3 regions of the Ochrobactrum sp. AP1BH01-1 genome follow, and region 3 is predicted to be linked to each of the others. Evidence: predicted binding sites of a transcription regulator. Region 3 holds the regulator's gene; each other region holds the start of a gene.
The links. Region 3 encodes PhoB, which activates phosphate uptake and scavenging genes when phosphate is short. Its sites were predicted from a motif close to TGTCATNNANCTGTCAT; they were not measured.
Positions count from the first base shown of each region.

Region 1: the regulator PhoB is predicted to act here: its motif matches at 2,601-2,617, upstream of phnF (phosphonate metabolism transcriptional regulator PhnF).
Region 2: the regulator PhoB is predicted to act here: its motif matches at 2,195-2,211, upstream of J9800_RS11420 (LTA synthase family protein).

Region 1 is NZ_JAGPOU010000002.1:297,201-300,974, forward strand. Features, by position in the region: gene J9800_RS06795 (alpha-D-ribose 1-methylphosphonate 5-phosphate C-P-lyase PhnJ) at 1-150, opposite strand, end outside; gene J9800_RS06800 (carbon-phosphorus lyase complex subunit) at 147-1,256, opposite strand; gene phnH (phosphonate C-P lyase system protein PhnH) at 1,259-1,888, opposite strand; gene phnG (phosphonate C-P lyase system protein PhnG) at 1,888-2,403, opposite strand; gene phnF (phosphonate metabolism transcriptional regulator PhnF) at 2,619-3,392, shown strand; gene arsC (arsenate reductase (glutaredoxin)) at 3,447-3,774, shown strand, end outside.
Region 2 is NZ_JAGPOU010000003.1:164,352-168,125, reverse strand. Features, by position in the region: gene J9800_RS11425 (ABC transporter ATP-binding protein) at 194-1,999, shown strand; gene J9800_RS11420 (LTA synthase family protein) at 2,249-3,774, shown strand, end outside.
Region 3 is NZ_JAGPOU010000005.1:283,958-287,731, forward strand. Features, by position in the region: gene pstB (phosphate ABC transporter ATP-binding protein PstB) at 1-34, shown strand, start outside; gene phoU (phosphate signaling complex protein PhoU) at 96-818, shown strand; gene phoB (phosphate regulon transcriptional regulator PhoB) at 938-1,624, shown strand; gene J9800_RS19200 (cell wall hydrolase) at 2,271-3,221, shown strand; gene J9800_RS19205 (hypothetical protein) at 3,316-3,570, opposite strand; gene J9800_RS19210 (aminopeptidase) at 3,696-3,774, shown strand, end outside.

The DNA of each region.
Region 1 (3,774 bases), on a different contig from region 3:
CGTGCCCCAGCCATAAGGCATCGGCATTTCACGGCTGGCAAACGGCACCTGATAACCGGGAATGGCAATGGCCTTCAGGATAGCGCGGCGGATCATCCGCTTGGTCTGTTCGTCCAGATAGGCAAAATTGTAATTGGCCAGATCGCTCATTCTGCGGCCTCCTTTGCCGAACTTTCGGTATCGTTGTTCGCTTGCTCATATTCCGCACGCATGCGGCGGATGAGATCGAGTTCTGCCTGGAAATCCACGTAGTGCGGCAGTTTCAGATGTTCGACGAAGCCCGTCGCCTGCACGTTGTCGGAATGGGAAATGACGAATTCTTCGTCCTGCGCGGGCGCGGTCACATCCGTATCGAATTCGCGCACGCGCAGAGCGCGGTCACAAAGCGACATCGACATCGCCTTGCGTTCGCTCTGGCCGAACACCAGCCCATAACCGCGTGTAAACTGCGGAGGCTGCTTGGCTGAACCCTTGAACTGGTTGACCATCTGGCACTCGGTCAGCTGCACGCGACCGAGCGAAACAGCAAAGCCAAGTTCCGGCACGTCGAACTCGACCTCGACTTCGCCGATGCGGATTTCGCCAACGAATGGGTGGTTGTTGCCATAGCCGCGTTGAGTGGAATAGCCGAGCGCCAGCAGGAAGCCCTCATCGCCACGCGCCAATGCCTGAAGGCGTAAGTCGCGCTCCATCGGAAATGTCCACGGTTCACGGGTCAGGTCGCCCGGCTCATGACCTTCGGGCAACGCACCATCGTCCTCGATCATCCCGTTGACGCCGAGAATATCGGTCACGCGGGGCGTTTCTTCCGGTTCGGCAGGGCGCGTTTCCGGCTCCGGCACAGCCACATCCCCGGCCAGTTCCGGATCAAGCAGCCGGTGCGTGTAATCGAAGGTCGGCCCCAGGAGCTGGCCACCCGGCAGATCCTTGTAAGTCGCCGAAATGCGGCGCTCGATCAGCATTTGCGCCGTTTCCATCGGACGGGAATAGCCGAAGCGCGGCAAGGTGGTTCGATAGGCGCGCACGAGGAAAATCGCCTCGATCAGATCGCCACGCGACTGGCGAACGGCGAGCGCGGCCAATTCACGGTCATAGAGCGAACCTTCGGCCATGACGCGATCGACCGCCAGCGCAAGCTGTTCCGCGATCTGGTCGAGACGCAGCGCCGGGACCGAACGGTCACCGCGACGGCGATCATCGAGAAGACGGTGGGCATTGCGGATGGCCGTTTCGCCACCCTTTACGGCAACATACATGATCAGCCCTCCAGAGCAGAAATCCGGGTTGTGCGGGGAAGTGCTGCGACGGCGCCGTCGCTGACCAGAACAAGATCAACGCCGAGCGGATATTGCGCACCGTTCTCGCGCCATTGTTTGACGAAGTCTTTCGGCAGCCCGTCGACGTGGAGCACACGCTCACCATCGATGCCGGGGCCTTTCAGCACATAGCCCTGCCCGTTGTTCAGCGATGCAACGGCGAGAACCACGGTCGTTGAGCGGTCGGGAAACTCGGCATCGCCCTGAGAAAACTCAACCAGGGACGGCAGTAGCGATACATTGCTGATCAGGGCGAATTGCGCGGCACCAGCATTATCGATACGTGGCGCGCCGGTGTGGAAAGTAAGCCACGCAGTTGCGCTTTCCTGGGCCGTTATAGCTGCATCGCACCAGACCGTCGCATCGTGATCAAGCAAGGTGGCTGCAATAACACCCAGTTCCGGGGTCAACGGCTGTGGCGGTGTGGCTGCACGGGCAAGCGGATAGATGCGGCCGGGATTAGCCATGGCGTGCATGACGGCGTGAAAAGCCGACTGGGCATCGGTTACCGGATCGGCAAAACCGCCCTCGAACGCCGATGAGGCACCATTTACAGAAGGTGAAGGCAGCATCAATTGTCTCCCCGGACCATTGTGAAGAAATCGACCTTGGTAGCGGCAGCTTCGCCGCGCAGCGTGGCGTCGGCATCGTCCTGCTGCTTGCGCAGAACGTTCAGCACTTGCTTTTCAACCGCGTCGCGGTGGTTCTCATCCAGCCACAGCGCATCGAAAAGAGCGGCAAGGCGGGCCTTTTCCTGATCGCGGCCAAGCGCATACGAATGACCGACCGAACCATCGGAGAGCCGTACCGTAGCGCGCGTTACCGTGGCTTCGCCCACATTGAAGGGAGCGCCGCCACCACCGATGCGACCGCGCAGCATCACGAGGCCGGTTTCCGGCCCACGCAGAACTTCAAATTCAGGCTTGTCGGACCATGCTTGCCAGAAGGCTTCCAATTCTTCGCCGCTCGCACGCGCAAGAACTGCCATGCTTGCCTGCCGCGCAATCTGCACTGCATCCGGCGCCTTGTCGCTTTCAGTGGCGGAACCGGTTCCGCCTCCCTTCGCATTTTGCTCCGTACCGTACATGAGCTTCCCTGCCCTGTTAGTTCCAGAGTACGCTTCGACCCGATTGCATCGGACCGGCGCTCTGGAGTTTGCTTTGAGGTACATCGGGCCTGAAAATGGTTTCCTGCCGTTTCGGGATGCACGCTCGTTGACTTGATCTCTCATATTGTCTAGTTATATAGACAACTATACAATACCAGAATGAATACACCCTGCCAATGACAGGACGATGACAGTTGATGACAAAGACCAGGCGAATTGAGAGAAACAGCGGCGTGGCTATCTGGCGGCAGATTGCCGATGAGATACGCGGCGATATAAGGGCGGGGAAGCTTGCAACGGGCGCACGCATGCCCGCCGAGATGGAACTGGCCGACCGGTTCGGGGTCAACCGGCATACGGTGCGCAGCGCCATCGCAGCGCTGACGCAGGAAGGCGTGCTGCGCGCCGAACAGGGTCGCGGCACTTTCGTCGCCAACGCGAAGCGGCTCACCTATCAGATCGGGCGCCGCACCCGCATTTCACAATCGCTCGCTTCGCAGGTGAGCGACATGAAGGGCACGCTGCTCGCTTCCGGCATAGTGCCCGCCTCTTCCGATGTGGCTGAGGCTCTCGGGATCGAAACCGGTTCGCCTGTGACGCGGCTGGAGACCTTGCACAGCGCTGACGGGCGTCCGGTTTCCCGCGCAACGCTGTGGATCAGTGCCGAACAATTCCCGGAAATTGCACAAGCCTATGCCGAAAGCGGTTCCATTACAGTGGCTTTCAGAAAAGCAGGGATTGCCGATTACTTCCGCAAGTCCACAATCATATCCGCCCGTCATGCGGATTCGGACGATCTGAAACATCTGAAACTTTCGCCGGGCGCAATCGTGCTGACCGCAAGGGCAATCAATGTGAACACGCATGGCGCGCCGATCCAATATTCGCTCACGCGATTCTCTGCCGACAATATGGAATTCTTGATCGACACCTATTCTGGCGATCCGCAGATGAATGACATGAACTGAACCGAGCCAGCGCCAAACATATACGACGCCTCCAATCCAGACAGGGGTACCCTGATGACCGTTACTATTTTTCACAACCCGAAATGCGGCACCTCACGCAATACGCTGGCGATGATCCGGGCCAGCGGCGAAGAGCCTGTCATTGTCGAATATGTACAGAATCCACCTACGCGGGAGCGTCTGGTCGGGCTGCTGGCGGCAATGAATTTGACGCCGCGTGAACTACTACGCGAGAAGGGCACGCCCTATGCCGAACTCGGCCTGTCCGATCAGAAATGGACCGACGACGAGCTGATCGACTTCATGATGGCCCATCCGATTCTGATCAACCGGCCTATCGTCGAAACACCGCGCGGCACCCGGCTTTGCCGTCCTTCCGAAC
Region 2 (3,774 bases), on a different contig from region 3:
AATGCAGGCTGAGGCCTGAACGCCCTCCCTAAAAGGGCCTATTCCAAAACTTCCAAATTTGCCGCAGCCGTAACCGGCTGCTTGTTTCGTCTTTATTTTCACGCATCGTCCGACGCCAAACCGCTTCGCACTTTTGCTGAAAATGCTTTTAAAGGAACCAGAATCCGCTCAAGCGCGGCCTGGTATTGTAGATATGACTCGGTTTCGCATAGATTTCCGGGGACCTGCTTTCCGCAATGTCCTCGGCTACACTTTCGGCCACTGGCGAAGTCAGCCCCTGCGGCTGACGCTGATGATAATCGGCATGCTGCTCGCAACAGCCGCAGATGTCTTGACACCGCTTTATTCCGGGCGGCTCGTCGACGCGCTTTCGCTGGGCAATAACGGTGCATGGGACGCCGCCATTCACGCGCTGATCGTCCTGCTTGCGCTGGGTGCGCTCGCGCTGATCACTCGACAGCTGACCTTCTATGTCATCACTGACTTCACCTTGAAGATCATGAGCGACATGGCAGCAAGCTCGTTCCGCAGGCTGCAGCGGTTCTCGACCGACTGGCATGCCAATGCCTTTGCCGGATCGACGGTGCGTAAAGTCTCGCGTGCCATGTGGGCGCTCGACCTGCTCAACGATACGCTGATCGTGGCGCTGCTGCCATCGATCCTGATGCTGCTCGGCTCGGTCGCGCTTCTCTCGTGGTACTGGCCGCTGATGGGCCTGCTGGTTGCCATCGGCTCGGTGCTGTTCATCGTCTGCACCATCGTGATCTCGCTCGGCTTCGTCGCCCCTGCGGCAACGCTTGCCAATAGCTGGGACACGCGCATGGGCGGCGCTTTGGCCGATGCGATTTCGTGCAATGCCGTCGTCAAGGCATTCGGCGCGGAAAGCCGCGAAGATGTGCGTCTTGCCAAGGTCGTGACCAAGTGGCGCGGCCGCACGCGCCGCACATGGCTGATCGGTACGCTGAACGGCTTCATTCAGGGTGCGAACCTCCTGGTAATGCGCGGCGTGGTCATTGCCTTTGCGCTCTATCTGTGGAGCCAGGGCAAGGCGACCGCCGGCGACATCACCTTCGTCCTGACCGCCTTCTTCATGCTGCAAGGCTATCTGCGCGATGTGGGCATGCATATCCGCAACCTGCAGCGTTCGGTCAACGACATGGAGGAACTGGTCGATATCGAAGCGCAGCCTTACGGCATTGCCGACAAGCCGGGTGCTCCGGCCATCAAAATTGGAAATGGCGAGATCACTTTCGATCACGTCACCTTCCATTACGGCAATCACGATGCGGCTCTCTATCGCGACTTCTCGGTCAGGATCGAGGCTGGCGAACGCGTCGGTCTGGTCGGGCATTCGGGTTCGGGCAAGACGACCTTCGTCAAGCTGATCCAGCGGCTTTACGATGTCAGCGGCGGCGCGATCCGCATCGACGGGCAGAACATTGCCGATGTCACGCAGGCATCGCTCAGATCGCAGATCGCCATCGTGCAACAGGAGCCGATCCTGTTTCACCGGACGCTGGCCGAGAACATCGTCTATGCCCGCCCCGGCGCGACACAGGCGGAGATCGAGGAAGCTGCGAAGCTTGCAAGCGCACACGACTTCATCAGCCGTCTGCCGAAGGGCTATGCGACGCTCGTCGGTGAACGCGGCGTGAAGCTGTCGGGCGGTGAGCGCCAGCGTGTCGCCATTGCCCGTGCGTTTCTGGCAGATGCACCGATCCTTATTCTGGACGAGGCCACATCGAGCCTCGATTCAGAATCGGAAGTGCTGATCCAGCAGGCGATGGAACGGCTGATGGTGGGCCGCACGACGCTTGTCATCGCACACCGGCTTTCGACGGTTCGTGCGCTTGACCGGCTGCTGGTCTTCGACAAGGGCAAGATCCTGGAAGAAGGCGACCATGACGCGCTTATCCGCAAGCCGGGTGGCATCTATCGCCGCCTGTTCGAGCGGCAGGCACTGGAACTGACCAAGGGACTGGAAGACGTCATTTCGTAATCCAGAGCGGGATGCTTCCATTGACAGGGCCGGATAAATTCCGGCCCTGTTTTTTGTAACTGTTTGTTTTTTCGCATGTCTTTTCACCTGAACCGTTTCCCGCTTTCGGGAGACATGCTCCATTCATCATCCATTCAGATCACGGTGCGTATCAGGCGCACCTCAAGCGTGCCCCAAACGTGAGTTGACATTTCCATGACGGAAATGTGACAGGCTTTTTGTGAAATATTGGGAGTGAGTGAGTAGAACATGCCGGGTGTGATGGAAAATGCTGCTGAGCGACGCTGGAGCGACGGCGCGATTTTCGGGCCTGCCCGTATTGCCTGGCCGCTGCGCCTGGCCGTCATTGCGCTTGCTTCCGTCGTGCTTTCGACCTTGCTGGTTTTCGCCATCGAATGGATCGTGCGAGGCTCGTTCACCGAAACGATGCAGTTCTTCCGCACCCCGCACAAGCCTGCATGGACGACCGTAGCGCTTTTCGTCGTCGTGCTCACCGCAAGCGACGCCATTTTCGGGCGCATCCATTATGGCTTCATTGTTGTCGGGCCGCTGGCGCTGATTGCAGCCACGACCGCCCGTGAGAAAAGCCTTTATCTCGGTGACCCGCTTTACCCGAGCGATTTTCTCTATGCCCGTCAGATCGTCGACCTTCTGCCGCTTCTGGTGCGCGACCGCCCGTGGAGTGCCCTAGGCATAGCCCTGCTGCTCATTGCCTCGGCAGCATTGATGATCACCGTGACGCTGTTCTGGTGGCGGCGTTTCGATCCGATCCCGTGGAAAGGGCGTATGCTGCGCCTCGCCTTCGCGCTGCCGCTGCTGGCCTGGTTCGCGGTTATTTCAGACTATGCCAGCTTCTCGCTGGCGCGCGACCGGCTGCGCATTCTGCCCATCATGTGGGACCAGAAGGAAAATTACGCGCATAACGGCTTCACCATGGCCTTTATCCTCAATGTGCCAATGGCTACCGTGTTTGCCCCGGAAGGCTATTCTCCCGAGGCCATTGCCGCCATCGAACCGCCTGCGCAGCTGATCCCGGCCGCCTTCGACAGCAGCAAGCCGGACGTCATCATGGTGATGAGCGAATCCTTCTGGGACCCGACGCGCCTTCCGGGCGTGGCTTTCAGCGCCGATCCGATCCCGACAGTCCGGGCGGAACAATCCGGCCATGTCTTCTCCCCGGAATTCGGCGGCATGACCGCCAATGTCGAATTCGAGGCACTGACCGGCTTTTCCAAGGCGTTCCTGCCTTCGGGCAGCATTCCCTATCAGCAATATATCCGTCGCCCGCTTCCCTCCCTTGCCAGCTTTTTCAAGGATCAGGGCTATGCGACGCGCGCTATCCATCCCTATCGCCAATGGTTCTGGAACCGCGGTCCCGTCTATGAAAGCATGGGCTTCGACCGGTTCATGTCGGAAGAAAACATGCCGCCTCTGGAAAAGCGCGGCGCGCTGGCATCCGACGCTGCCTTGACCGATGAGATCATCCGCGAAGCGGATTCCATGGATGCGCCGTTCTTCTTCTTTGCCGTCTCTCTTCAGGGACATGGCCCATACGAGGCCAACCGCTATCCGGATTCCAAACTTGACGTGCAGACCGACGGTGGCGAGCATACCCGCCAATCGATCCGCTCCTATTCGCAAGGCGCCATGGATGCCGATGCGAGCCTCGCACGGCTGATGGACTGGGCGTCCAAGCGGGAGCGCGAAACCATTCTCGTCTTTTTCGGTGATCACCTGCCGCCGCTCGGGCCCGTCTATGTCGAGACCGGCTTCAT
Region 3 (3,774 bases):
CACGCAGGATTACATCACCGGACGCTTCGGCTGATCCGGAACTGCGCTCAACAGACAGTGCGGCTTCCCCGCAATTTATATTACGAGGTCTTACTATGCCGTCTCAGCATACCGTTCGCTCCTATGATGAGGAATTGAAGTTTCTCACCCACAAGATCGCCGAAATGGGCGGACATGCAGAACGCATGGTCGAGCAGTCGGTCACCGCTATCGTCAATGCGGACAATGCGCTCGCACAGCGCGTCATCTCCGACGATCTCATTCTGGATGCCAGCGAACGCGAGATCGACGACAAGGCCGTGATGATCATCGCCAAGCGCCAGCCCATGGCCGTGGACCTGCGCGAGATCATCGGCTCGATCCGTATTTCAGCCGATCTGGAGCGCGTCGGCGATCTCGGCAAGAACATTGCCAAGCGTGTTGCTGCCGTTTCGGAATCGCGCCAGCCGGTAAAGCTCTATCGCGGTCTGGAAACGCTGGCCGAACTGGCACTGACCCAGCTGAAAGACGTTCTCGACGCTTATGCATCGCGTTCGGTGCAGCAGATCAACGTCGTTCGCGACCGCGATGACGAGATTGATGCCATGTATACGTCGCTGTTCCGAGAACTGCTTACCTACATGATGGAAGATCCGCGCAATATCTCCGCCTGCACGCATCTTCTGTTCTGCGCCAAGAATATCGAGCGCATAGGCGACCATGCGACCAATATCGCGGAAACCGTTTATTACATCGTGACCGGCCTGCAAATGCCGGCTGAGCGACCCAAGGAAGACCTGAGCCACGGTATTGTCGTGGATGAGGCGCGTAAACCCTGAACTGCATCCGACCGGACCTCGGAGTCCTGCGGTTGAGAATGTGTGAATAGCGCGGCGGCACGCGGTCGATTGGGGGGATTGTATCCACCGCCCGCCGAATTTGGATAGGGAAATACTGGATGTCACAGGCACCCAAAATCGCTGTGGTAGAAGACGAAGAGGCGCTGAGCGTTCTGCTTCGCTACAATCTTGAAGCAGAGGGCTACCAGGTCGATACAATGCTGCGCGGCGACGAGGCCGAAATCGCATTGCGCGAGAATGTGCCGGATCTGCTCATCCTCGACTGGATGCTGCCGGGTGTTTCGGGCATCGAGCTTTGCCGCCGCTTGCGCCAATGGCCGGAAACCGAACGCCTGCCGATCATCATGCTGACGGCGCGGGGCGAGGAAAGCGAACGTGTTCGCGGCTTGAGCGTCGGCGCTGATGATTATGTCGTAAAGCCATTTTCAACGCCGGAACTTCTGGCGCGCGTCAAGGCGATGCTGCGCCGGTCCAATCCGAGTATCCTCTCCCATGTGCTGAAAGTGGGCGATCTTGTTCTCGACCGTCAGCAGCATCGTGTTTACCGCAAGGAAAAGGAGGTCCGTCTCGGACCGACGGAATTCCGGCTGCTCGAATATTTCATGATGTCGCCTGGCCGTGTCTTCTCGCGCAGCCAGCTTCTGGATGGCGTTTGGGGGCCCGACATCTATGTGGATGATCGCACGGTGGACGTCCATGTCGGACGGCTGCGCAAGGCGATCAATGTCGGTCGTGCGCTCGATCCGATCCGCACCGTTCGCGGCGCCGGTTATTCTTTCGGTTGATCGACACAGTCATTCAAACTCTCAAATACAGCTCTTGATCGGCCCGCCACGTCCCTCGTGGCGGGTCGTCTTGCTGGTGATCACTCACGCGGTTCGCTGACCCGATTCGCATTGGCATGGCCGAAAACCGGCGCCAGTCACCCGATTTCACACGTTGTTACAAATGTGTCTCCAAAGTTGAAAGGGATAGGCGGAACCCACGGGAAACAGAATTTCCGCAGATCATTTCAAGCACTGGGAATGTGGATTGAAAAACTGTCCAAGAAGAAGCGAATTAAGGCAGCGATAAGGCGTGTATTGAAAGAATTTGAATCCCATGAAATCAATATCTTACCTGAATTCGCAATTCCCGTTAAGAAATTATTAATATATTTTAAGGGGTTGTAGGCATATTCGCATTATCGATTCGAAATTGTTTGCGGGCTGTCCAACCGCTTCCATCATCGTTGGGATTTGACCCTTCGCCTTTTTTTGGCCTAAAAATTCCAAAACCTTGAATTCGATTGAGCGACAGTAGGGCGTGTGATTTTTGATCTTCGTCCTCTTTGACTTGCACCGCAGTCAGACATTCGCATGCATCGTTTCAGATGTATTCGCCTGAGTGGATGACTGGATCAGTTAAGGGTCCTAACATGAGATTGAGCCATTGACGCGCGCCGCGAAGTGGAAATTGCCCGTTCTTATCGGGCTGCTGGTCGCGCTTTTCGCGGTCACCGGCTGTACGACGACCGGAAACACGGGAAAAGCCAATTCGGAAAAGATGGCGGCAAGCCATGTCAAGTCCGTCAATGGCGTGAAGACCTATACCTACACGGCACGTGACAAGGAATGCCTTGAACGCGCAATGTTCTTCGAGTCCAACCGTTCGAGTTCCGATGGGCTTCTCGCTGTCGGCACCGTCGTCATGAACCGTCTCGCATCGGGCCGGTATCCTGATACGATTTGCGGCGTCGTCGGCCAGAAGAACCAGTTCGCGCCCGGTGTTCTCACCCGCAAGATGGATTCCAAAGCGCTGCCCGATGTTCAGGCCACTGCCGACGCAGTGTTGAAGGGCCAGCGTCATCCAAAGCTCAAGAACGCCATGTTCTTCCACACGGCGGGCCTGAGGTTCCCATACAACAACATGCACTATGTGCTCGTTGCTGGCGGCAATTCCTTCTACGAAAAGCGCAATCGCGACGGCTCGCTGCAAAATCCGGTCCCGCAGGAACCATACAACCTTGCTCTCGCCTATTCACCGCAATCGCCTTCCGTTCCGCAGGATGCATCCTACGACGTGACCCTGCCGCAGACTGGTCCGGTTCCGGGAACAGAGCCAACCGTTCAGGTGGCGCTCGCAGAAGCTGCAAAGGCTCAGGACGCAGAACAGAATACCGGTGCCGGTCCACAGGCTCGTGGTGACCGTCTGGCCCGTCATCGCGGTATTGCGGCGGCTCGAGAGGAGCAGCAGCCCGTGCAGGTGGCCTCCTACCAGTCGCAGTTCGATACTTCTGCTCCGCAATCGGCTTCGCTCGGTTATGCCCTCGCAAGCCAGAAGCAGGCCGACGCGATCGGCGCGCTTCTCCTGTCTCAGGACCGGCCGGAAGCGCCGCTATAATCAGCGCTTTTACAATCGACAATCTGCAACGCCGGTCTCGTTCAACCAGACCGGCGTTTTGCTTTCAGGGCAGCAGTCGTTTTCAGCGAAGGTGTCAGGGCCGGTAGACTGGACGGTAGATGACCATCGGAGCATCATAGAAATCGGCCTGGTTCTGCCACGCTCGCCTGTCGGCCCTGCGATCGAGGTCGAGCCGCATGAGGCAGTTGGCGAAAGCGTCGGTCCTGGGTTTGAAACCATAGCTTTGGCAAGTCTGCTCGTCTGCTGCGCGACGCTGTTCGGGCGTCATCGTCACGCAGCCGGCCAGAACACCGGTAACGCCCAGTAAGATAAGCACTTTCTTATTCATTGCTTTCTGCTTTCTCTGCAACTGACCGCAAGAATACTATAGCGTAAAAGGCAGGAAAAAAGGTGGTGAAATTATGCCGTCTGATAAACTGCCGGTGATTCCATATCCAAAGAGGTCTTCCACCCATGGCTCATGAACAGCTGAATCCAGTCATCGATCCGGTGAAACTCGAACGTCTTGCGGAAGTCGCCGTTCGTGTCGGTC